Regions from separate parts of the Bacillus sp. FAU18 genome, predicted to be linked through region 1. Evidence: riboswitches for the same ligand, from Rfam matches in the RefSeq annotation. Region 1 holds a riboswitch; each other region holds the start of a gene.
What was found. A riboswitch is a leader RNA that binds a small molecule or an ion and turns the genes downstream of it on or off. The one in region 1 is predicted to bind S-adenosylmethionine.

Region 1 (7,899 bases):
TGTCGCTCCCTGATCGAGACAGCCTTTTGTATGATAGATCATGCAATATTCGTCCTGAGCATTGATGGCAATTCCGAGGGCGATCAGCTGTTTTTCTCTTTCAGTCAGAGAATTCCCGGCAAAGCACTGTTCAGTAAATTCGTTAAATTTCCTTCCCATCAGCGGCATCTTTTGTTCAAATGTACCTAAACCATGTTTATATTGTTTTAACGCGTCCTGCATGCTTCCTCTGTCTTGATTCAAAGAAAATCCCTCCATCTGTTTAACATTCCTTTTTATTATGAACAGCTTTTAGGAAAATACGCGAAAAAAACCCCGGATTTCTCATCCGGGGTTTCAGCCTTATTCAGATACAGGAAGCACAGCTCCGTCGTATTTTTTCTCGATGAAGTCTTTGATCTTTTTAGAGTGAAGAACTTCCATCAGCGCTTTGATTTTTGCAGAATCTTCTTCGCCTTTTCTTACTGCGATGATGTTAGCGTATGGGTTGTTTTTCGTTGATTCTACTTCAATTGCATCTTTTTTAGGATTTAATTTATTTTGGATCGCATAGTTTACATTGATGAAGGCCGCGTCTCCTTCTTTGTTTTCATATGCTTTTGCCGTTAATTCAGGCGCCACTTTTTTGAATTCAAGGTTTTTCGGGTTTTTCTTAATGTCTTTCAGTGTTGCGTCAATTGTTTCTACCTTAGAATCAAGAGTGATTAATCCAGCGTTTTCAAGCATTGCAAGCATACGTCCTTGTTCAGCAACGTTGTTTGTCAGAATGATTGTCGCACCGTCTGGAAGGTCTTTCAGTGATTTGTATGTTTTAGAGTAAATACCGAATGGCTCTAAGTGAACAGCGCCGGCATTCACAAGTTTGTAATCTGTGTTTTCTTTCATTTCTTGCTCAAGGTAAGGAATGTGCTGGAAGTAGTTCGCGTCCACTTCTTTATCAGCTAAAGCTTTATTGTACATTTTGTAATCACTAAGCACTTTCACTTTCAGCGTATAGCCTTTTTCTTTCAGCAATGGTTCAGCTTCTTTTAAAATTTCCGCATGCGGTGTTTTTGTTGCCGCAACGACAATTTCTTTCTTGCCGGATTCAGCGCCGTTATTCGAACCGCAGGCAGCCATGACTCCTGCAAATACAAGCAGTAATGCACCCAAAAATAGCTTTTTCAATGTAAATCCTCCCTTATCGTTTGTCTATAATATTTGTTATTAGATCACCGATGATTTGAATAATAAACACGATGATTAAAATAAACACAGTAGCAACGAAGGTAACATCAGCGTTATTAGACTGATATCCTTCTACGTACGCAAGGTTTCCAAGGCCTCCTGAACCAATGGCTCCGGCAATTGCCGTTGAGCCGATCAAAGCGATGGCAGTAACCGTAATGCCAGAAATAAGAGCAGGCATTGATTCCGGAATCAGCACTTTGAAAATAATCGTAGACGTTTTCGCGCCCATTGATTTAGCGGCTTCAATCACACCTTTATCCACCTCACGCAGCGCGATTTCAACAAGGCGCGCGTAAAATGGTGCCGAGCCGATTACCAGCGCCGGCAATGCGGCGTTTGGCCCTAAGATCGTGCCGACTAAAAATTTCGTAAAACCTAATAGTAAAATAATTAAAATAAGGAACGGAATCGATCTGAATATGTTAACAACGGCCGCAATCACAGAGTTGACCGCTTTATTCTGCCAGAGGCTTCCTTTGCTCGTCAGAAAGAGCAGCAAGCCGAGGATGACCCCGATGACAAAAGCAAACAGTAAAGAAATCAGCGTCATATAAAGTGTTTCATATGTCGCGTTCCATAATTCAGTTAAATCAACGTTCGGGAAGTATTTTTCAAACATTCGTGATCACCTCTGCTTTCACCTGTTTGTCATTAATGAATCGGATCACGTTTTGCACTTCTTCCTCGTCCCCGTCAATGTGGATGAACAGTGAACCGTAAGCCCCATCCTTCGTCTGCGAAATTTTCCCTTGCAGAATATTGACGCTGACATTGAAGTTTCTGATCATCTCTGTAATCAGAGGCTGTTCAGCTGACTCACCGACAAATGTGAGCTGAACCATTTTTCCTGATGCTGTATCATCAAGAAGGTGCTGAAGCGTCTCTTTCGTTTCTTCCGGCTCTGTCACCTGCTGAACAAATCGTTTTGTCATTTGTTCCTTTGGATTTTTGAAGACATCGAGAACCTCGCCTTCTTCGACCACCTTGCCGTTTTCCATGACGGCGACTCTGTTGCAGATTTTGCGGATGACATGCATTTCGTGCGTAATCAGCACAATCGTCAAACCGAGTCTTTCATTAATATCGGACAATAGATCCAGAATTGAATCTGTCGTTTGCGGATCTAATGCTGATGTCGCTTCGTCACAAAGAAGAACCTTCGGATTGTTTGCAAGCGCTCTGGCAATTCCCACACGCTGCTTCTGACCGCCGCTCAGCTGGGACGGATATGATTTTTCTTTTCCTTCTAAACCTACCAGTTTAATCAGTTCATTGGCGCGCTTGATCCGCTCGCTCTTTTTCACTCCGGCAATTTCCAAAGGAAACATGATATTATCTCTGACAGTCCGCGACCAAAGCAAATTGAAATGCTGGAAAATCATACTGATCTCATGGCGTGCTTTTCTTAAACCGCGTCCATTTACTTCATTAATCTTGGTTCCCGCCACTTCCACGGTTCCTGAGGTTGGTTTCTCAAGGCCGTTCAGCAGACGGATTAAGGAACTCTTACCAGCTCCGCTATATCCTATAATTCCAAAAATCTCACCTTTTTTAATGGAAAGCGAGACATTTTGGACAGCATTGACATCTCCATGTTTCGACTTGTAAATTTTTGAAACATCCTGAAGATTGATCAAAGCAATCACCTGCCTTAACACTATTCTAAGAAATCTTCCGGTTTTTTCTGCAAAAGAAAAGCCTTTCTGCACACTTGAGCAGAAAGGCTTATATAAAATGCCTTTCTCTCATCTTTCAAAGCTGAACGCTTCGTGTGAATTGGCACCATTTCAACAGTGTTGATGGTTGCCGGGCTTCATAGGGCACTTCCCTCCACCTCTCTTGATAAGAGAAATATATAGTCTTTTTCGTCCGGAAATTCTTAATGTAGAATAGCACGGCGAATGATTAAATGTCAATAAAATAAATGATGTCAACTTTTACTATTATAATAATTTATTATTTTTTAATTTTTTAAAATCCTCTGAAAAAATCCATTTGTCAGCCAGAGAATGGCTTCCAGTTTTAACAGGGCCCTGAATGACCCCTTTACTTTGAGGCTTCCGCTCTGAATGAGGTGCTGAAGGGAAATGTCTCCGTGCAATAAATCAATAATTTCCGTTTGGTTTCCGTAAAAGGTCAGGTTGGACGTTTGGGGCGGGGAAACTTTTTTCATTTCTCCCTGTTCGTTTATTGAGACGGTTAAGGCTTCTGCTTCTCCTTGGAAGGTAATGAGCAATGTTGAGGCATTCAAAAGGGGTTTTAAAAACAGATGCTGATACTCATCTTCTAAAACTTCCGCTTTCTCCATATGTACAACCTCCTATTTGTTGGTCATACATACACATTTCTCTCTTTGTCGCAAGAACCCCTTTATAAAACGAACGACAATTTCATTGGATATGCTGAGAAATATGTCATAAATGGGATGCGGAAGATGATTTTTGTTTGATCAGCTCATATAAATAAGAAACGGAATGAAATGCATATCCTCTTTCGACCATCTTTCCGCCTTTAAACAGCAGAAAACAAGGGACGCTTTCAATTTGATACGCTTTTGCGAATGTCGGAGAGTAATTGACATTGTTTTGATAGAAGGCGACATCAGGCAGCATTTCTTTCACCACTGTCAGCATTTTGCTTGCAAGCTGGCAGGTGCCGCAAAACGGAGTATATAAATATAGAAGGTACACATCATCTTCAATGTGGTCAAGTTCGTGTTCTTGGAGTTCTTTCATGCTATACACCTCGGGACTTTCTTTCAAGAAAAATAGTATGGACATTCAGATTCGCACGCAGCAATACAGAGGCGACGTGGTGCCTGGGCGCAGCCGCTACTTCCTTATAGGCTCTGTCGATATGGAGATGGCAGGCTTCATTAAATTCACGCTTCAGCTGTTTTCTCAATTTCTCACCTGATTCATCAGCATCAACTAATATATAGACGTCTTTATCATAAAGCTCGTCAGCCAATTCCTCAAGCCTCAGCTGGCTGATTGTTCCGTTTGTGCAGATAATGCGCACCGGCTCATTCAGGACGCTTTCGATTTTCTCTTTATCTGATTTCCCCTCGACAATCATAACCTTTTCCAGCTCATCCATCTTCATCTTGTTCACCTGCCGCGTCAAATTTGAAACGTTCAGATTGTAAAAGAAGGCAGTGAAATTCACCGCCAACATTAACACCAGCCGTTTTCGTAGTCACAATCTACATATTTTGCGTCGTCTCCAGAGACCACATCGGCTGTCTTATAAAATTTCTCATTTTCAAAGGAATAACCGGACTTAAGCTCATATTCATTCATGCTTGTCATTTGGCCGATCATCTCATTATCATGATATAACGAGAGCCGGCCATTTTGAAAGCGGCCTGTCACGTCATTGGTGACATCGAGCTTTTGTTTGTCGAAAGCCATATTGGACACCTCCCATAACGTTAGCGTGTCCAATTGCTTTTACGGCTATCCTGTTTTAGTCTTCTTGTGTCATCTCTTCGTATTGCTCTGCTGTCATCAGTTTTTCAATTTCAGAAGCGTCAGATGGCTCAACGACGATCATCCATGCTTTTTCGTACGGAGATTCGTTGACGAATTCCGGACTGTCATCAAGATCTTCGTTTACTTCCACAACCGTTCCGTTAATCGGTGCATAAAGCTCAGATACCGTTTTAACGGATTCAACACTGCCGAATGGCTCGTCCGCTTTGATTTCAGCGCCCACTTCAGGAAGTTCGACAAACACGATGTCGCCTAGTTCGGACTGGGCAAAATGCGTAATTCCGATTCTGGCTTTTTCTCCTTCAACTTTTACCCACTCGTGTTCTCCTGAGTAACGCAAATCTTTTGGTATGCTCAATTGAATCCCTCCATTTTTTACAGCACTACAATAAGAAGATACCACACTTTTCAAAAAAAATTTACATTAAGCCCAGTTTTCTTCAAATTGGTCTTCTTTAAATCCGACAGTCACTTTTTCGCCGTCTGTTGTAAGCGGGCGTTTGATCAGCATACCATCTGAAGCCAGCAGCTCGAGCTGTTCGTCCTCTGACATGTGATACAGCTTTTCCTTGAGATTGAGTTCGCGGTATTTCATGCCGCTCGTGTTGAAAAATTTCTTGAGATCCAGCCCGCTTTTTTCATAAAGCGCTTTTAATTCTTCTTTGCTTGGCGGCTGCTCAGCAATATGTATTTCGTTTATTTCTTTTCCATGCTCTTCAAGCCACTTCTTTGCTTTGCGGCACGTTCCGCATTTAGGGTACCAGTAAAAAGTTAACGACATCTTCTTCCCCCTCAATAAAATAATCGAGGTTATTTTAACACAGTTTGTTTTAAAAACCTAAAACAGTGCTTCTAAAAAAAAGCTCCGCGCATGCGGAGCTCTTGGCCAATCAGACAGTATATTTCTCAGCCTCAAAAATGCCTGCCGCCGCCTCGCGTTTTTTCTGAATCACGTTTTTAGGCGTTACGCGTGTCAGCTTGCGCAGAGCGGAAAGCATCATGCGGAGTGAATCTCCTTCTTCCATTGCGATAAGGGATTCCTTCGCATGCGCTTCAATTTCGTTAAAGGCCTCTTGAACGAAAATTTCTGTGTACAGCACCTTTTGCGCTGCTTTTTCAGCGCCTTGTGCGGCAATGGCCTTTTCCGTTCTGAGCACGGCTGATTCCATTCCGTATACATTGCTGACGATATCCGCTACGTTCACGAGAATTTCTTGCTCACGATCGATCGCTTTTCCGTATTTTTGCGCGGCTAGGCCGGCAGCAAACAACGCAATTTTTTTGGCTTGCTTGACGATATATTTCTCCTGCTCTAAGACGCCGCTTCCAGGCTCTTCAGGCATAAGCATCATGAGTTCTTCCTGCAGCGACTGCGCTTTTTCGAATAAAGGCAGCTCGCCTTTAAGCGCTTTTTTCAGGAAGGTGCTTGGCACGATTAACCGGTTGATTTCGTTTGTGCCTTCAAAAATCCGATTGATCCTTGAATCCCTATAGGCCCTTTCTACTTCGTATTCCTGCATAAAGCCGTAGCCTCCATGAATCTGCACGCCTTCATCAACGATATAATCAAGCGTTTCAGAGCCGAATACCTTATTCAGAGAGCATTCGATGGCGTATTCCGCAATCGATTTGGCAATTTGCCGGCCGTCCTTGAGATCTTCAGCCGTGAACTGGCTCATATTATCTTCAAACAGCCCGACGGTTCTGTATACAGAGCTTTCCATCGCATACAGCCTTGAGGCCATTGTCCCGATTTTTTCCTGTGTCAATGAAAAACCAGCAATCGGCGTTTTAAATTGGCGGCGCTGATTTGCGTATGCCGCAGACAGCTCGATGACGCGTTTAGATGCGCCGATTGTGCCAACCGCCAGTTTGTAACGGCCGATGTTTAAAATATTAAAGGCGATGACATGCCCTTTGCCGATTTCTCCGAGCAGGTTTTCCTTTGGCACTTCAGCTTGATCCAGAATGAGGGTTCTTGTCGATGATCCCTTGATTCCCATTTTCTTTTCTTCCGGTCCCGTGGAGACACCCGGGAACTCTTTTTCTACAATAAAGGCTGAAAACTTGTCGCCGTCTACCTTGGCGTAAACCACAAATACATCGGCAAAAGCAGAGTTGGTAATCCACTGTTTTTCCCCTGTTAATACATAATGGGTTCCTGCTTCATTCAGCACAGCTGTTGTTTTTGCTCCAAGTGCATCAGACCCAGAGCCAGGCTCAGTCAGAGCATAAGCGGCGATCTTTTCGCCTGAAGCGAGTCCAGGCAAATATTTTTTCTTTTGTTCTTCTGATCCGAAAAAGACGATCGGCAAGGAACCGATACCGACATGCGCGCCATAAGAAAGAGAAAAGCTTCCCGCACGCGAAAATTTCTCAGTGATGAGTGCCGAGCTGATTTTATCAAGGCCGAGCCCTCCGTATTCTTCCGGCACATCGGCGCCAAGCAGCCCTAGTTCGCCCGCTTTCTTCAACAGTCTGACAGAATGCTCGAATTGATGGTTTTCGATATCATCTATATGAGGAAGAACATCTTGCTCGATGTAATCCTCTGTTGTTTTCGCAATCATTTTATGCTCGTCAGTGAAATCCTCCGGTGTATACATTTGATCGTATGTGACATCCTCGATTAAAAATCCGCCGCCTTTTTGTACTTCAGCCGCTTTTTTTGCCATTTGTTTTTCCCCCTTTAGCATAATTCAAATACACCGGCCGCTCCCATCCCGCCGCCGATACACATGGTCACGACTCCAAATTGCTCGTTTCTCCGTTTCATTTCATGGATGAGTGAGAGTGTAAGCTTTGTGCCCGTACAGCCAAGCGGGTGTCCAAGCGCGATTGCGCCCCCGTTGACATTCACCTTTTCTTCATCAATTCCCAATTCTCTGATTACTTGAATGGCCTGTGAGGCAAAAGCTTCATTCAATTCAAACAAACCGATGTCCTGCAGCTGAAGTCCGGCAAGCTTCAAAGCGCGCGGAATCGCTTCCACCGGTCCAATTCCCATCACTTCCGGCGGCACGCCGCCTACCGCAAAGGAGCGGAATTTCACAAGCGGCGCCAGGCCAAGAGCATCGGCTTTTTCCCGGTCCATCAGCATGACAGCCGCCGCTCCGTCACTCGTCTGCGAGGAATTGCCCGCAGTCACCGTCCCGTCAACGGAAAAGGCCGGGCG
Region 2 (7,899 bases), on a different contig from region 1:
AGCGTGTAAATTTCAATTCCGATATCCTTCGCACCTTCAGTCTGCAAAAAGCTTAAAGGCTTGCAGCCGTCAAATCCTACAGCGCCGTAAGCAAAATCGTGAACGACGCAGATTCCGTTTTCAGTCGCAAAACGCACGGTATCTTCAAAGAACTCGGAAGTAGCAACAGCTCCGGTCGGATTATTCGGATAATTTAAATACATCAATTTCGCCTGTTCCCTTGCTTCAGCGGCTACGCTGCTGTAATCAGGGAGAAACGCCCTGTCCTTTACGAGCGGCATCATTTCCATCTTTGCTTTTGCAAGTGTGACACCCGACCAGTAATCAGGATAACCCGGATCGGGAACCAAAATCGTATCACCGGGATTCAACAAGCATTGCGGGAGCTCGACTAGACCGGCTTTTCCGCCGAATAATACAGCGACTTCGGTTTCCGGATCCAGATCAATGCCGTATTCTCTTTTGTAAAATTCAGCAGCCGCTGACTTCAGACGGTATGAGCCGCGAAAAGACGAATATTTATGATTCTCAGGATCAGCAACAGCTCGTTTCATCTCCTCGACAATATGTTCAGGAGTCGGCTGATCTGGATTTCCCTGTCCTAGATTGATTACGTCATGTCCTTCTGCGAGCTTTCGGTTCACTTTCTGCACCAGAGAAGCGAAGAATTGTTTAGGCAATTCCTTCAATACATGAGACTGTTCAAATTTCATCTATTCTCACCTTCTAAAAAAATCTTGAAATGATAGTCCATCATCATATATGGTTAAATGAAAAAAGTAAAGAAAAATTTGGGGTGTTAAAAAGATGAAATGGACGATATCTTGTCTTCAATTTGATATTTCATACGGAAAACCTTCGGAAAATATAAAAAAAGCTGAATTTTTCATCGAAAAAGAAAGCAAACATGCTGATGTTCTTGTTCTGCCTGAATTATGGACGACCGGATATGATCTGGCCAATCTTGATGAACTCGCTGACGAAGACGGCCGCTCCGCTCAGAGCTGGCTGAAGAAAACGGCAAAAAAACATGGTGTTCATATTGTCGCCGGATCGGTCGCTGTCAGGGAGAATTCTGATGTTTATAATACAATGTACATCGCGGATAAGGAAGGGCAAATCATTAAAGAGTACAGAAAAGCCCATCTTTTTCAGCTGATGGATGAGCATCTGTATTTATCAGCCGGTTCCGAAGACGGATACTTTGAGCTTGACGGCGTCAAAAGCTCAGGATTGATCTGTTACGATATCCGTTTTCCGGAATGGATCAGAAAACATACGACAAAAGGCGCCAACGTGCTGTTTATTTCTGCGGAATGGCCTCTTCCCCGCCTTGATCATTGGAAAAGCCTGCTTATTGCGCGGGCCATTGAAAACCAATGCTTTGTCGCAGCCTGCAATTGTACCGGTTCAAATCCGGATAATGAATTTGCAGGTCATAGTCTGATTATTGATCCATGGGGGCGTGTACTTGCTGAAGGCGGCCGGGAAGAAGGCATAGTCCGAGCGGAAATTGACCTTCAAGAAAGCGCAGAAGTTCGGGAGAGCATTCCTGTTTTCGATGATATCAGAAAAGATTTATATTAAAAAATATATTGACAACTAACTAAATTACCTGTTACCATGTTCATCAACTGATAAATTAGAATTGTCAAACAAGTGAATATATTCTCTTATCGAGAGTTGGGCGAGGGATTTGGCCTTTTGACCCCAACAGCAACCGACCGTAATTCCATTGTGAAATGGGGCGCATCTTTTTCGCGCCGAGACGCTAGTCTCTTAAGGCACGGTGCTAATTCCATTCAGATCTGATCTGAGAGATAAGAGAGGCGGACATAGATGTTAAGCCTCCTTCTCTCTGAGAAGGAGGCTTTTTTACGGCCACATATTAAGTGATTACATAATTGGAGGTTATGATGATGGGAGTCACAAAAACACCTTTATACGAAACGTTAAATGAAAGCTCCGCTGTGGCGTTGGCGGTGAAGCTTGGCCTTTTTCCAAGCAAAAGCACGCTGACATGCCAGGAGATCGGAGACGGCAACTTAAATTACGTTTTTCATATTTATGATCAAGAACATGACAGAGCATTGATCATTAAACAGGCGGTTCCGTATGCAAAAGTGGTGGGAGAAAGCTGGCCGCTGACAATCGACCGTGCAAGAATCGAAAGCAGCGCTCTCATCCGTCAGGGCGAGCATGTGCCTCACCTGGTTCCAAGAGTGTTTTATTCTGATACGGAAATGGCGGTTACCGTCATGGAGGATCTCTCTCACCTCAAGATCGCAAGAAAAGGACTCATTGAGGGTGAAAACTATCCTCATCTGGCACAGCACATCGGTGAATTTTTAGGAAAAACACTTTTCTACTCATCAGATTACGCGCTTGAACCTAAGGTGAAAAAACAGCTTGTTAAACAGTTTACAAATCCAGAGCTATGCGACATTACGGAAAGACTTGTTTTTACAGATCCTTTCTTCGACCATGACACAAATGATTTTGAAGAAGAGCTCCGTCCTTTTGTCGAAAAGCTTTGGAATAATGATAGCGTTAAAATCGAAGCCGCTAAGCTGAAAAAGTCATTTTTAACGTCTGCAGAAACGTTGATTCATGGTGATTTGCATACAGGAAGCATTTTCGCAAGTGAACACGAAACAAAGGTGATTGATCCTGAGTTTGCTTTTTACGGACCGATCGGCTTTGATGTAGGGCAATTTATCGCCAACTTATTTTTGAACGCACTCAGCCGTGACGGGGCTGACAGAGAGCCGTTATATGAACATGTCAACCAGGTCTGGGAAACGTTTGAAGAGACGTTTAGTGAAGCCTGGCAGAAGGACAGTCTGGATGTTTACGCCAACATCGACGGTTACCTCACTGATACGCTCAGCCATATTTTTGAAGAAGCAATCGGATTTGCGGGCTGTGAGCTGATACGACGCACGATCGGCCTTGCCCATGTAGCTGACCTGGATACGATCGTGCCGTTTGATAAACGAATCGGCAGAAAACGCCTGGCGCTCGAAACCGGCACAGCCTTTATCGAAAAACGTTCGGAATTCAAAACGATAACAGATGTTATTGAATTATTTAAGTTACTTGTAAAGGAATGATCCATTCATGACCCATTCATTTGCTGTTCCACGTTCTGTTGAATGGAAAGAAACAGCTATTACCATTTTAAATCAGCAAAAGCTTCCTGATGAGACGGAATATTTAGAGCTGACGACGAAAGAGGATGTATTTGATGCGATTGTCACGCTCAAAGTAAGGGGCGCTCCGGCGATCGGCATTACGGCTGCCTTCGGACTAGCGCTTGCTGCCAAAAACATTGAAACAGATAATGTCACGGAATTCCGCCGCAGACTGGAAGACATCAAACAATATTTAAACAGCTCACGGCCTACCGCCATTAATTTGTCATGGGCGCTTGAGAGACTGAGTCATTCGGTCGAAAACGCGATTTCCGTAAATGAAGCAAAAACAAACCTTGTCCATGAAGCCATTCAGATTCAGGTCGAGGATGAGGAAACGTGCCGGTTGATCGGCCAAAACGCCCTGCAGCTTTTCAAAAAAGGCGACAGGATCATGACAATCTGCAATGCCGGCTCAATCGCGACAAGCCGCTATGGAACGGCGCTAGCTCCGTTTTACTTGGCCAAACAAAAAGATTTGGGATTGCACATTTATGCCTGTGAAACAAGGCCTGTCCTGCAAGGTTCACGCCTTACTGCTTGGGAGCTGATGCAAGGGGGCATTGATGTCACTCTGATCACAGACAGCATGGCCGCCCATACGATGAAGGAAAAACAAATTTCCGCTGTTATCGTCGGAGCCGACCGAATTGCAAAGAACGGTGATACGGCAAATAAAATCGGCACATACGGTCTTGCTATTTTAGCAAACGCCTTTGATATTCCGTTTTTTGTCGCCGCACCTTTATCTACATTTGATACAAAGGTCAAATGCGGCGCTGATATCCCGATAGAGGAACGGGATCCCGAGGAAGTCAGGCAGATTTCCGGAGTTCGGACCGCTCCATCCAATGTGCCTGTCTTTAATCCCGCTTTCGACATTACACCTCATGATCTCATCTCAGGAATCATCACAGAAAAAGGGATTATGACCGGAAACTATGAAGAAGAGATTGAACAGCTGTTTAGAGGAGAAAAGGTGCATTAAAAAACCGCTGGACTTTGCTCATTTGGAGCCGAGTCAGCGGTTTTTTTGTTTCTTTTTGTTAACATTGATGATTTCATCTTTTTGAGCGCTTGATAAGATATGCAGTTTCACAAACAGTTCGGCAAAAACGGCAAGTTTCTCAGAGCGGCTCGGCTTCAATTGCTTTGTCCTCCTTTTTCATCAGACCAACTTTTTTAACTTAATAAAATGATATGTCGGCCGTGAAAAAAAGGGAACGTGCCATATGTTTTATTTTTCTTTATAGGAGATTCGCTCGATGTTTAGCAAAAATGCTTTGATCTCGGTTTTGCTTCCGGCGTATCCTGTTAACGCACTGTTTTTGCCGATCACTCTGTGGCACGGGATAAAAATCGGCAGGTCGTTACGTTTATTAGCCTGTCCGACAGCCCGCACCGCTTTCGGACTGCCGACCGCAGCGGCAATATCCGCATAGCTTCGGGATTCACCATATGGAATCCTCTCCAGTGCCTGCCACACTTTTTGCTGAAAAGGAGTGCCCTTTTGGCTGAGCGGCAGGGAGAATGTCTTCCTTTCGCCTTCGAAATATTCTTGAAGCTGTTGTTTCGCTTCTGCAAGATTAGGTGTTTCCTTGTGCTCAGTATTCTGAACCGTTTCTTTCCAATCCACCCAATCTTCCTGACTGAGAAATAGACGAGTGATCCGGTCCTCCTCTTCGGCAATGATAAGTTCACCGAGCGGCGTTTCGGCTGTCGTATAGTAGTTCATTCATCATTCCTTCTTTCTTCAGCATTCTGTCTGACAGGAAGCGTAATATGGAAAACGGTGCCCTTCCCTTCTTCACTTTCTACCATAATCTCGCCTTGATGTTCTTCAATAATTTTATAGCTTACCATAAGCCCAAGTCCAGTACCCCGTTCCTTTGTCGTATAAAACGGTTCACCAAGTCGCTTTAATTTATCTTCTGTCATTCCGATTCCCTCGTCTTTTAAGGAGATAAGAACATGATCTGGATCCAATGCCTTTATCGTTACAAAAATATTTCCGCCGTCAGGCATCACTTCGATGGCGTTTTTTAATATATTGATAAAAACCTGTTTCAGCTGATTCGGTTCACAGTAAATCGGGGGAATGTCGTCAATTAAATCAAGTTGCATTTGTACATTGCTGAGATTGGCTTGCGCATTTAGAAGGTCTATCGTGTCCCTCATAATTTGGGTAACATGTTTTTCCTCATACATAATGGCCTGGGGCTTGGCTAAAATCAAGAATTCGGTGATGATGGATTCGATGCGCTTTAGTTCTGAGGTGATCACGTTGAAGTAAAGGGCGTAGTCTCCCTCGACACTCCCTTTCAGAAGCTGAATGAAGCCTTTAAGAGCAGTCATCGGATTTCTGATTTCATGAGCAATGCCGGCTGCGAGTTCGCCGACAACATGAAGGGTATCTGATTTGCGCAGGCGTTCCTCCAATTCTTTTCGCTCTGTTACGTCTTTAAAGATAGCCAAGTTCATATTTTGAATAATATTCCGTTTAAAAGAGAATTCGAGTTTTCTGTTATCACCGCTGCTCAGCAAAAATGGAATTTCGTTGTCCATTTCATCAAAATTAATCTGCCTTGCCGGTGATGCCAGATTTTCTATTTCATAAGCAGAAATAATATCTAACAGGCTGTGCTGTTTTATCTCTTCATGTGACAGTCCCAAAATATGGCTTGCTAACGGGTTGGCGTCGATGATCCTGTATTGATTGTCGAACAATACATTGCCGTCCATTGAGCCGTTGAACACTTTTCTGAATTTCAGCTCGCTTTCCCGAAGCTCCTTTTCCATCCGCTTTCTGTCGCTTACATTTCTTAAGATCGTCAAATGCTGATTTTCAAGGATTGTCCGTTTTGAAGTAAATTCAAGCTCTTTGAATTGCCCGTTCCCCATTTGAAACAGCAGCTCTTCTCTGATCTCTCCGTATTTTGCGTATTTCCTTTTCGTTATGCTGTATTTCTGCTGCGAGTCAACGAGAAAATCACACAGCTTTCTTTTCAACAGCAAATTCATCGGCAGCTCAAAAATTTTACAGGCTGATTGATTCGCTTTTACGATTCTTCCGTCATTCGACCAGATGATGATGGCGTCCATTGCATTTTCAAAGATTTCTCTGAAGCGCTCCTCACTTTTAAAGAGCTGCAGCTCCATAGACCGCTTCTCTGTGATATCCCTCATAATGGACATATAAAAACCGCTGATGATGTTTGATGTAATCGTGAATTCAAATAGTTTTTGAACTCCTGAACGAAGCTTGACAGGCAGCTCCCCCTTCGCTTTTCCCTTGCGGTTGAGCGCCTTCCAGATATTGTCGAAATCTTTTCGTGAGCCGCTGTCTATAAACTCATACAAAGATAAATGAGACAGCTCATTATGATTGATTTCAAAGCTTTTACAAAAGGACAAATTGGCATCAATAAAACCGCCATCTTTATCAAACAGGACGATTCCGTCAACTGCTCTGTCAAACAAGTCCTTAAAAAGCTGTTCATTCATAGAGAATTCCCGCTCGAGAATCTTCTTAGAAGATATGTCCCTCATGACAACAAAAAAGAAATCCTCGCCAATACCTCTTTTGGCCAGAAACTCTATGTATTTTGTTGCCCCGCAATCAAGCCTGATCGGAACCTCCTTCCACAGAAAGCCTTTTTTAAAAAACTTCTTTACGGAAAGATTCAGTTCATCCTTTGGGATTGAAAACAAAAAATCCAAAACAGAACGCTTTTTCAAATCTTCCGAGTCAACTTGAAGCATCCTTTCTGTTGCTTCATTTGCCTGAACAATCCGCATTTCGTTATCACAAATAAAAATAGCATCGAGCGTATTGTTGACAATCACTTGATGCTGATTCAATTCCTTTTTCAGTCGCGCGTTTTCTTCTTTGAGGCGATTCAGTTCCTCTCGCAGCTCCGAGTTTGTCTGGACACCAAGAGTTTCCATGCATGTACACTCCTTCTTCAAAACCTATCCCTCAATATTTCTACAAAATGCGGGAACTTCCTTCATTTGCCCTATAAATTTCAGAAAATTTCAGCGCCATTACATTACGAAGACATTTTCTACGATCCTTACCGTCACTTTACATCGACCTAACAATCAGCATTTATTTAGATTCCTTTTTCATCTTTTATTTTAAAATATGTACCAGCAGGGAATAATCTCTTAGTGACTGATGAAAGAGAAGGTGATGCTATGAGTAAATCGCGGGACAGTTATTTTGATAACGCAAAATTTTTATTGATATTCCTTGTTGTATTCGGTCATATCCTTCGTTCCTTTATTAATGATAATCATTTTATGCTCTACCTCTACAAGTTCATTTACACATTCCATATGCCTGCATTTATTCTTGTATCCGGTTATTTCGCGAAAGGCTTTAAACGGGCGGGATATGTAAAAAAGCTGGCGGTCAAGCTGATTATTCCGTATTTGATTTTCCAAATCATTTATTCCGTCTTTTATTACATTATGCAAGATGAAAGCATGGCAAATGTGAACCCGATTGATCCGCAATGGTCGTTATGGTTTCTTGTAAGCTTATTCTTTTGGAACCTGCTCCTATATCCTTTTTCAAAGCTTTCAAAGCAGTGGGCGCTGTTTGTCAGCTGCGGAATCGCCGTGCTGATCGGTTATCTGGACTTTGTCAGCAGCACGCTGAGCTTGTCACGGACATTCGTATTCTTACCGATGTTCCTTG
Region 3 (7,899 bases), on a different contig from region 1:
GTATTGCCGCGGCTGAACAGCTTTTTAACACCAGGATGCTCCTGTTCATCTGTTTTGTACACATTGACAGCTTCTTTTTGTTTGTCAGGCACGTACAGGTCTTCGATTTGGATAACGCCGTATGTTTCTCCTTCATACGTTAACTTTACCGTTTCACCAAGTGACAGTTCCGCTGCTTTTTGCGCATCGACCGGAAGCGTGATCGGAAGAGACCAGACAACGCCGGAAGAAAGACGCATGTTTTCGACTACAGATACGTAATCTTTTTCATTAAAGAAACCTTCAATCGGGCTGTATGCACCGATACCGATCAATTCCAAATCCGCGAAAGAAATTAAATCAAGTTCAATTTCTTTTTGAATGCCGCTCACATCATATGATTCATCTACCCTGTTTACTAATGTTCCTCCGTGTGGTGCTAAGCTCATAATATCCATCTCCTCCTAGTTAACTTATAAAATTACTCAGATTAATGATCAGATTCCCCCGCCTTGTTCGTGGACTGAGCGTCTCTCTTTACGAATGGCCTTTGTCAGGCTGACGGCACCGCCCGCCGCTAAAAGCACACTTACCATGATAAAGATCGAATAATAATCTGCTTTTAAAAACAAGGATACAAGCAGATAAGAAATCGATAAAGATAAAAACGGCGATGCGATCCATACCTTCAGCATCGTTTGAACAACTTGTTTATGGAACACGTTCGGACCGTTTTTTGCCATGCCTATTCCGATAATAGACGATGACGTGACTTGCGCCAAGGGCACCGGCATCCCAAATACAGAACTGATGATCACAAGTCCTGCTCCTGTACCGGATAAGAGAATGCCTTCCCCTTTGGAGAATCTCGTAATTTTCTTCCCGTTTGTTTCTAGCACACGCCGGCCTAATAACAGTGCGCCAAGAGCAACAAAAGCTCCTCCATACAAGGTTCCTTTTCCGACATCAAGCACACCGGCAGCTACTAACGGGCCAACAGCATTCGCCACGTTATTCATGCCGGCAGAGAATGCTTCGAAAAATCCGGCAACTAACAAAACAATGCCGAGGATTTTTTGTTTTTTAGAAGATTTTACTTCAATCTTAAAATAACGAAACAGCTTAGATACGAAATAGGTGAAGCCGAAAGCGAACAGCGGGACAAAAACCCAAAATGACACAATGATCAGAAGATTGTTCACAAACAATACTTTATAAGCCACTCCCACGCCGACAACCGCCCCGACTGTTACTTCACTTGTCGACAAAGGAATGCCGAGCAGATTAGCAGTAAAGAGCGACAGGGCAGCAGCTCCAATAATGATGCAAACAATCGTCAGTGTAATCGTCTGCTCAGGAATAATGCCGGAGCTGATTGTTTTTACAACCTCGCCTCCGCCAATGACCGCCCCGGCAAAGACACCGACTGCGCATAGGATCAAAGCGTAGGTTTTCTTTTTGATGGCTCCGGAGCCGTAAGCAACCCCCATCGAAGCTGCAGCGCCGCTTGCACCAATATTCATCGCAAAAAACAAGCTAAATAAAATAGCGGCTAATTCCATTTTGCAGCTCCTTATTCATGCAGTCCGCATTCTGTTTTCGCCATACCATTCCATCTGCCTGAGCGCAAATCCTCTGCTGTAAAAGCGGGAGCAGTGCAAGGCGCACAGCCAATACTTGGATATCCTTGGTCATGAAGCGGATTGTAGTCCAGTTCATTCCGGGATGTGTATCTCCAAATGTCTTTCCAAGTCCAATGGATAAGCGGGCAAACTTTTACTGACTTGAATTTTTCATCTTTGTTTAAGAAATTCGTATTGGCACGGCTTGGCCCTTGATCACGGCGCAGGCCGGAAAGCCAGGCTGGATGTCCTGAAAGCGCCTCTCTTAAAGGAACGACCTTTCTAAGATAGCAACACTGATTCGGCTCTCTTTCCCACAGCTTGTCACCATGTTCTTCGGCTTGTTCCTCAAGGGTGAGGTCTGGTTTTTTCAGGATGATATTAAGACCCGGATAACGCTCTTTCACTCGTTCAATTGTTTCATAGGTTTCTTTAAAATGAAGTCCTGTATCAAGAAACACAATCTCTGCGTCTTTTTTCACTTTATAAATTAAGTCAATCAGAACGATTCCCTCAATTCCGAAACTGCAGGCATAAACAAGCTGATTGCCGTAATGGCCGTATGCCCATTTTAAAACTGACAGCGCTCCTTTATAAGGATCGTCTTCCGGAAATGTAATCGTTGGTTCTTCCCAATTATCATACGTTAACATTTCTTCTTTCCTCCTTTCGGAGACAAACAAACAGTAGCTTTCTGCCGGTTGTCTTTTCCCATGTAATGTGATTCGCGGCTGCTGATATACAGATAGCCTTTTTACCTCTTAAAATAAAAAACTTTCAATCCGGCGGAAAGAAAGACAGGAACAGCATGCAGCCCTTATCTTTCAAAATGGAATTCATTTTGCTGGAAGTAGCACCTTACAAACTATGCAGGTTGCCGGGCTTCATAGGTCCAGTCCCTCAGCCGCTCTTGATAAGTTTTTAGATTTGTAGTAAATTTTAGCACAATTCTAACATAAGTCAACCCGACTTTTTTTATAGGATTAATAAAAAAACAGGCCTCATAGCCTGTTTTCAAGTACAGCAAGGCTTTGAAGCCTCTTTACATCATTTGAATTTATTTTTTATTTTTTAAACCAATCTTTTGACTCGGGATTTCGTTTCCATGTTTGCAGCTTTTTTAGATCATCTGAATGAATATTTCCGTTTTCAAGCGCGACCTCTGTGAGCGTATCATAATCAGTTAATGAGTAGTATGGCAGTTCTGCCTTTGCGAAGGCTTCCTCCGCTTTTGGAAGTCCGTACGTAAAGATTGAGACGACACCAAGCACTTCACAGCCGGCCGCTTGTAGAGCTGCACAAGCTTCAAGCACGCTGCCTCCTGTGGAAATTAAGTCTTCAATGACGACTGTTTTTTGCCCTTCTTGCACAGCTCCCTCAATCTGATTGCCTTTTCCGTGCGCCTTCGGCTTGCTCCTCACATAACACATCGGAAGATTCAAACGGTCAGCCGCAAGAGCAGCATGAGGAATACCGGCAGTTGCTGTTCCCGCAATCATTTCAGCTTCAGGAAAATGCTCTTTGACAAGCTTGCTGATACCTGAGGCAACTTCGTTTCTGACCTCTGGGAAAGATAGCGTAAGGCGGTTGTCACAGTAGATTGGTGATAAAATGCCGCTTGCCCATGTGAACGGCTCGTTCGGGCGTAAAAATACAGCTTGGATGTCTAATAGATGTTTTGCGATGATTTGTTTCAAGATTTGATTCCCTCCCATTCAAGTCTGACAGCCTTATAGGCTTTTACCGGGTCTTCCGCTTTTGTAATCGAGCGTCCTACTACAATCGCTGATGAACCTTTCTCTCTTGCAATGGCAGGCGTCGCTACGCGGACTTGGTCATTCGCAGCGTCCTCTGACATTCTGATCCCCGGAGTGACAGTCAGAAATGAAGGCGACACCGCTTGGTAAATGGCTTTTGCTTCATGAACAGAGCAGACCACTCCATCCAGTCCGCTTTCTTCCGCCTGTTTGCTGTAGTGCACAACCGTATCAATCAGAGACTTTTCAATCAGCAGTTCATCTTTCATGATTTGTTCAGATGTGCTTGTCAGCTGGGTTACCGCGATAAGTGACGGACGTTTTTTTCCAGTCGGCGTACCTTCTTCTAAGCCTTCGAGAGCTGCCTGCATCATTTTTTTGCCCCCGGCCGCATGAACATTGACGAGGTCTACTCCAAGACTGGCAAGGCGCTTCATCGCTTTGTTTACAGTAGTCGGGATGTCATGAAGCTTGAGATCTAAAAACAGCTCGCAGTTTCTTTCTTTTAATTGTTTCACGATCGATGGCCCTTCTTGATAAAAAAGCTCCATTCCAACCTTTACAAATAACGGTTCTTGCTGAAAAGGCGCTAAGAACGCAAGTGTTTCTTCAGCTGATGCAAAATCAAGCGCGATGATGGGCAGGTTGTTTTTCATGATTCCAGCTCCTTCCGATGCATTCTTCAATTGATTGATAGCCGTATTGGCGCAAAACAGATGGGAGCTGTTCAATAATCTCTGGACATGCAAAAGGATTCACGAAGTTTGCTGTTCCGACAGCGACTGCGCTTGCTCCCGCGAGAAGAAATTCCAGGGCATCTTCAGCCGTCTGCACGCCTCCCATTCCGATAATCGGGATGTTGACCGCCTGGCTGACTTCATACACCATGCGAATGGCAACCGACTTCACAGCAGGGCCTGAAAGTCCCCCTGTTTTATTCGCTAATATCGGTTTGCCAGTTTTTAAATCGAGTCTCATGCCGATTAGTGTGTTGATCATCGTAAGACCGTCCGCTCCCGCTTCCTCGATCGCTAATGCAATTTCTGTGATATTAGCCACGTTCGGGGAAAGCTTCACATAAACGGGTACATCCGAAACCTCTTTCACCGCTTTTGTCAAATCGGCAGCCATCTCAGGATTCGTGCCAAAAGCGATTCCGCCTGTTTTCACATTCGGGCAGGAAATATTTAATTCAAGAGCATGAACATTAGGCGCTTTGCTGATATGCTCTGCGACTTCAACATAATCCTCGACTTGAGAACCTGCGACATTGGCAATGATCGGCATATCAAACTGCTCAAGCCACGGCAGCTCATTATGCAACACGCTATCCAGCCCCGGATTTTGGAGACCGATCGCATTGAGCATTCCAGCACCAGTCTCAGCTACCCGCGGCGTCGGGTTCCCAAAGCGTGGCTCCTTTGTCGTAGCCTTAATCATGATGGCTCCAAGACAAGACAAATCATAAAAACGTGAAAATTCTTTTCCAAAACCGAAGCAGCCTGATGCAGGAATGATTGGGTTTTTCAAATCAAGTCCCGGCAATTTCACCTCTAGCATTACAGCGCCACCTCCTGAGCTTTAAATACAGGCCCGTCGAGACATACTTTTACATAGGATGTCTCACTTTCGTTTGTATGGCACACACACGCGAAGCATGCGCCGATTCCGCAGCCCATTCGTTCCTCCATCGACAGATATACTTCTTTATGGGCATATTCCTGTTTTAACGCCTTGAGCATCGGTGTCGGCCCGCAGCTGAGGAGGATATCAAACTCTAGATTTTTCCGTTTAATCACATCTGTGACAAATCCGGTTTCCCCGTAGCTTCCGTCAGCTGTTGCCACATACGTGTCTCCATACTGCCGGCATTCTTCCTCGTAAAAAACATCCTTTGCCGATTGGAATCCTAAAACGTGGATGACATTAACCCCTTTTTCATTCAAGCGTTTCGACAGCTCTTGGAGAGGCGGCACACCTACTCCGCCTCCTACCAGCAAAGCCGTCTTTCCGGGTTGAACTTCATTAACAGGAAAGCCATTTCCCAAAGGCCCGAGGACATCCACAAGTTCTCCCTGCTGCTTCAGTGACAAGAGTCTTGTCCCTTCCCCATCTACCCGATAAATGATGGTGACTTCATTTTTTTCAAAGTTGACGTCTGCGATGCTGATTGGTCTTCTCAAAAGAGGCGTAATCGCTTCGCTCACTTTAAGATGAAGGAACTGTCCAGGGGTTGTAAACCCTTGGACAAGCTCCCCTTTCAGAACCATTTGATACACCCGGTCTGCAATTTGCTGGTTAGAACATACTGTCAAATACGCTTTTTTCATATAGTGACTGCCGCCTCCTGATTTGTGTTGACTGCCGGCATTTGATCAGCACGGAATGTCATGCTTTCCAGCACTCGCAATATCGCCTCTGCCGTATCTAAAGATGTTAGGCAGGCAACACCATTTTCTACTGATTCACGTCTGATTCTAAAACCATCTCTTGCCGGCTGCTTTCCTTTTGTCAGCGTATTGATGACAAACTGCGCTTCTCCGTTTCTGATGACGTCAAGCAAGTTCGGGCCATCCTGACCGATTTTTCCGACGACCTTTGCTGGAATGGAAGCTTCTTTCAGGTAGCCTGCCGTTCCTTCCGTCGCTAAAATGTTGTAGCCGATTGCGTGGAACCGCTTAGCAATGGCAAGCCCTTCTTCTTTGTCCTTATCAGCTACTGTTAAAAGCACGGAACCGTAGTTCGGGATTTGAATACCTGAAGCAATCAAGGCTTTGTAGAGCGCCTTTTCAAGTGTCGAATCTTTCCCCATGACTTCACCTGTTGATTTCATTTCAGGCCCTAACGTAATGTCCACTCTTCTCAGCTTGGCAAAGGAGAAGACCGGCGCTTTTACAAATACACCTTGCTGTTCAGGCTGAAGGCCCTCTGTATAGCCAAACGCAGCCAGCTTTTGACCAAGAATGATTTTAGTTGCGAGATTTGCCATTGGGATACCCGTAATTTTGCTTAAAAACGGTACGGTTCTGCTTGATCTCGGGTTCACTTCTAGCACGTACACCTCGCCTTGCGACAAGACGAATTGAATATTGAGCAAACCGACAATATTCAGCCCTTTAGCTAATGCGATCGTGTATTGTTCAATTTTTTTCTTAATGTCCTCTGTGAGAGACTGAGGCGGATAAACAGCGATTGAGTCTCCGGAGTGAACGCCCGCACGTTCAATGTGCTCCATAATTCCCGGAATGACGACTGTTTCACCATCCGATACTGCATCGACTTCAATTTCTTTTCCAGTCAAGTATCTATCAATTAATACAGGGTGCTGTGGATTGATTTTAACTGCGTTTTTCATGTAATGAAGCAGCTCTTCTTCATGATACACAATCTCCATCGCCCGGCCGCCAAGTACATAGGAAGGGCGTACCAATACCGGGTAACCGATATCACTTGCGATGCTTACCGCCTGATCAACTGATGTCGCTGTTTTGCCAAGCGGCTGAGGAACACCAAGTTCTCCAAGCGCTTGTTCAAATTTATCCCGGTCTTCTGCACGGTCTAAATCTTCTAATGAAGTTCCAAGGATTTTCACTCCGCGTGCAGAAAGCTCGTCAGCAAGGTTAATCGCAGTTTGTCCGCCAAATTGTACGACAACGCCCATTGGCTGTTCGAGGTCAATGATGTGCATAACATCTTCAATCGTAAGCGGTTCAAAATACAGCTTGTCTGAGATGCTGAAGTCTGTTGAAACGGTTTCCGGGTTGTTATTGACAATAATGGCTTCATAGCCTGCTTGTTTAATTGCCCATACAGAGTGAACCGTCGCATAGTCGAACTCGACACCCTGACCGATTCGAATCGGACCCGAACCAAGCACCATCACACTTTTCTTATCTGTAACGACAGATTCATTTTCTTCTTCATATGTGCTATAGAAGTATGGCGTTTCTGACTCAAATTCCGCCGCACATGTATCTACCATTTTGAATACCGGCGCAATCCCCGCTTGTTGTCTCAAGCTGTAAAGCTCAGATTCTTTCATTTTCCACTCGCGGCTAATGTACTGATCAGAGAAGCCGAGTTCTTTTGCCCGTCTCAGCACATCCGTATTGCCCGCATTGGCCTTCAATTCTTTTTCAAACTGTACGATTCCGAACAGCTTATGCAAGAAGAAGACATCGATAGCGGAAAATTCATGGAGGTCTTCTACCGTGTAGCCTCTTCTGTACGCTTCAGCTAAGTAGAATAAGCGTTCATCACCGGCCTTTTTAATTCGCTTTTCAAGAAGCTCATCTGAAATGTCAGCGGCGTCCTTCAATTCAAGATGATACACATCCGCTTCCAGTGATCGCACTGCCTTCAGCAATGACTCTTCAAGCGTGCGGCCGATTGCCATGACCTCACCTGTCGCTTTCATTTGCGTGCCAAGCTTTCTGTTTGCTGATTCAAACTTATCAAACGGCCAGCGCGGAATTTTGGATACGACATAGTCAAGAGCAGGTTCAAATGCTGCGTATGTTTTTCCTGTCACCGGGTTCATC

Region 2: it holds a riboswitch for S-adenosylmethionine, as region 1 does, so the genes downstream of both, mtnK (S-methyl-5-thioribose kinase) here and metN (methionine ABC transporter ATP-binding protein MetN) in region 1, are expected to answer to the same signal.
Region 3: it holds a riboswitch for S-adenosylmethionine, as region 1 does, so the genes downstream of both, AC0OMU_RS05000 (phosphoadenylyl-sulfate reductase) here and metN (methionine ABC transporter ATP-binding protein MetN) in region 1, are expected to answer to the same signal.

The regions. Positions count from the first base shown of each region.
Region 1 is NZ_JBVYHZ010000004.1:1,218,604-1,226,502, forward strand. Features, by position in the region: gene AC0OMU_RS17460 (carboxymuconolactone decarboxylase family protein) at 1-258, opposite strand, end outside; gene metQ (methionine ABC transporter substrate-binding lipoprotein MetQ) at 343-1,167, opposite strand; gene metP (methionine ABC transporter permease MetP) at 1,181-1,849, opposite strand; gene metN (methionine ABC transporter ATP-binding protein MetN) at 1,842-2,867, opposite strand; SAM riboswitch class I at 2,973-3,079, opposite strand; gene AC0OMU_RS17480 (SCP2 sterol-binding domain-containing protein) at 3,194-3,538, opposite strand; gene AC0OMU_RS17485 (thioredoxin family protein) at 3,645-3,965, opposite strand; gene AC0OMU_RS17490 (toprim domain-containing protein) at 3,967-4,329, opposite strand; gene AC0OMU_RS17495 (YusG family protein) at 4,407-4,643, opposite strand; gene gcvH (glycine cleavage system protein GcvH) at 4,699-5,082, opposite strand; gene AC0OMU_RS17505 (arsenate reductase family protein) at 5,149-5,505, opposite strand; gene fadE (acyl-CoA dehydrogenase FadE) at 5,615-7,399, opposite strand; gene AC0OMU_RS17515 (acetyl-CoA C-acetyltransferase) at 7,414-7,899, opposite strand, start outside.
Region 2 is NZ_JBVYHZ010000003.1:695,165-703,063, reverse strand. Features, by position in the region: gene mtnE (methionine-glutamine aminotransferase) at 1-713, opposite strand, end outside; gene AC0OMU_RS03980 (carbon-nitrogen family hydrolase) at 808-1,587, shown strand; SAM riboswitch class I at 1,671-1,827, shown strand; gene mtnK (S-methyl-5-thioribose kinase) at 1,920-3,113, shown strand; gene mtnA (S-methyl-5-thioribose-1-phosphate isomerase) at 3,121-4,182, shown strand; gene AC0OMU_RS03965 (hypothetical protein) at 4,216-4,341, opposite strand; gene ogt (methylated-DNA--protein-cysteine methyltransferase) at 4,432-4,929, opposite strand; gene kinE (sporulation two-component system sensor histidine kinase KinE) at 4,926-7,142, opposite strand; gene AC0OMU_RS03950 (acyltransferase family protein) at 7,395-7,899, shown strand, end outside.
Region 3 is NZ_JBVYHZ010000003.1:897,705-905,603, reverse strand. Features, by position in the region: gene sat (sulfate adenylyltransferase) at 1-428, opposite strand, end outside; gene cysP (sulfate permease) at 477-1,541, opposite strand; gene AC0OMU_RS05000 (phosphoadenylyl-sulfate reductase) at 1,553-2,254, opposite strand; SAM riboswitch class I at 2,416-2,521, opposite strand; gene pyrE (orotate phosphoribosyltransferase) at 2,666-3,298, opposite strand; gene pyrF (orotidine-5'-phosphate decarboxylase) at 3,295-4,014, opposite strand; gene AC0OMU_RS04985 (dihydroorotate dehydrogenase) at 3,983-4,918, opposite strand; gene pyrK (dihydroorotate oxidase B electron transfer subunit) at 4,918-5,688, opposite strand; gene carB (carbamoyl-phosphate synthase (glutamine-hydrolyzing) large subunit) at 5,685-7,899, opposite strand, start outside.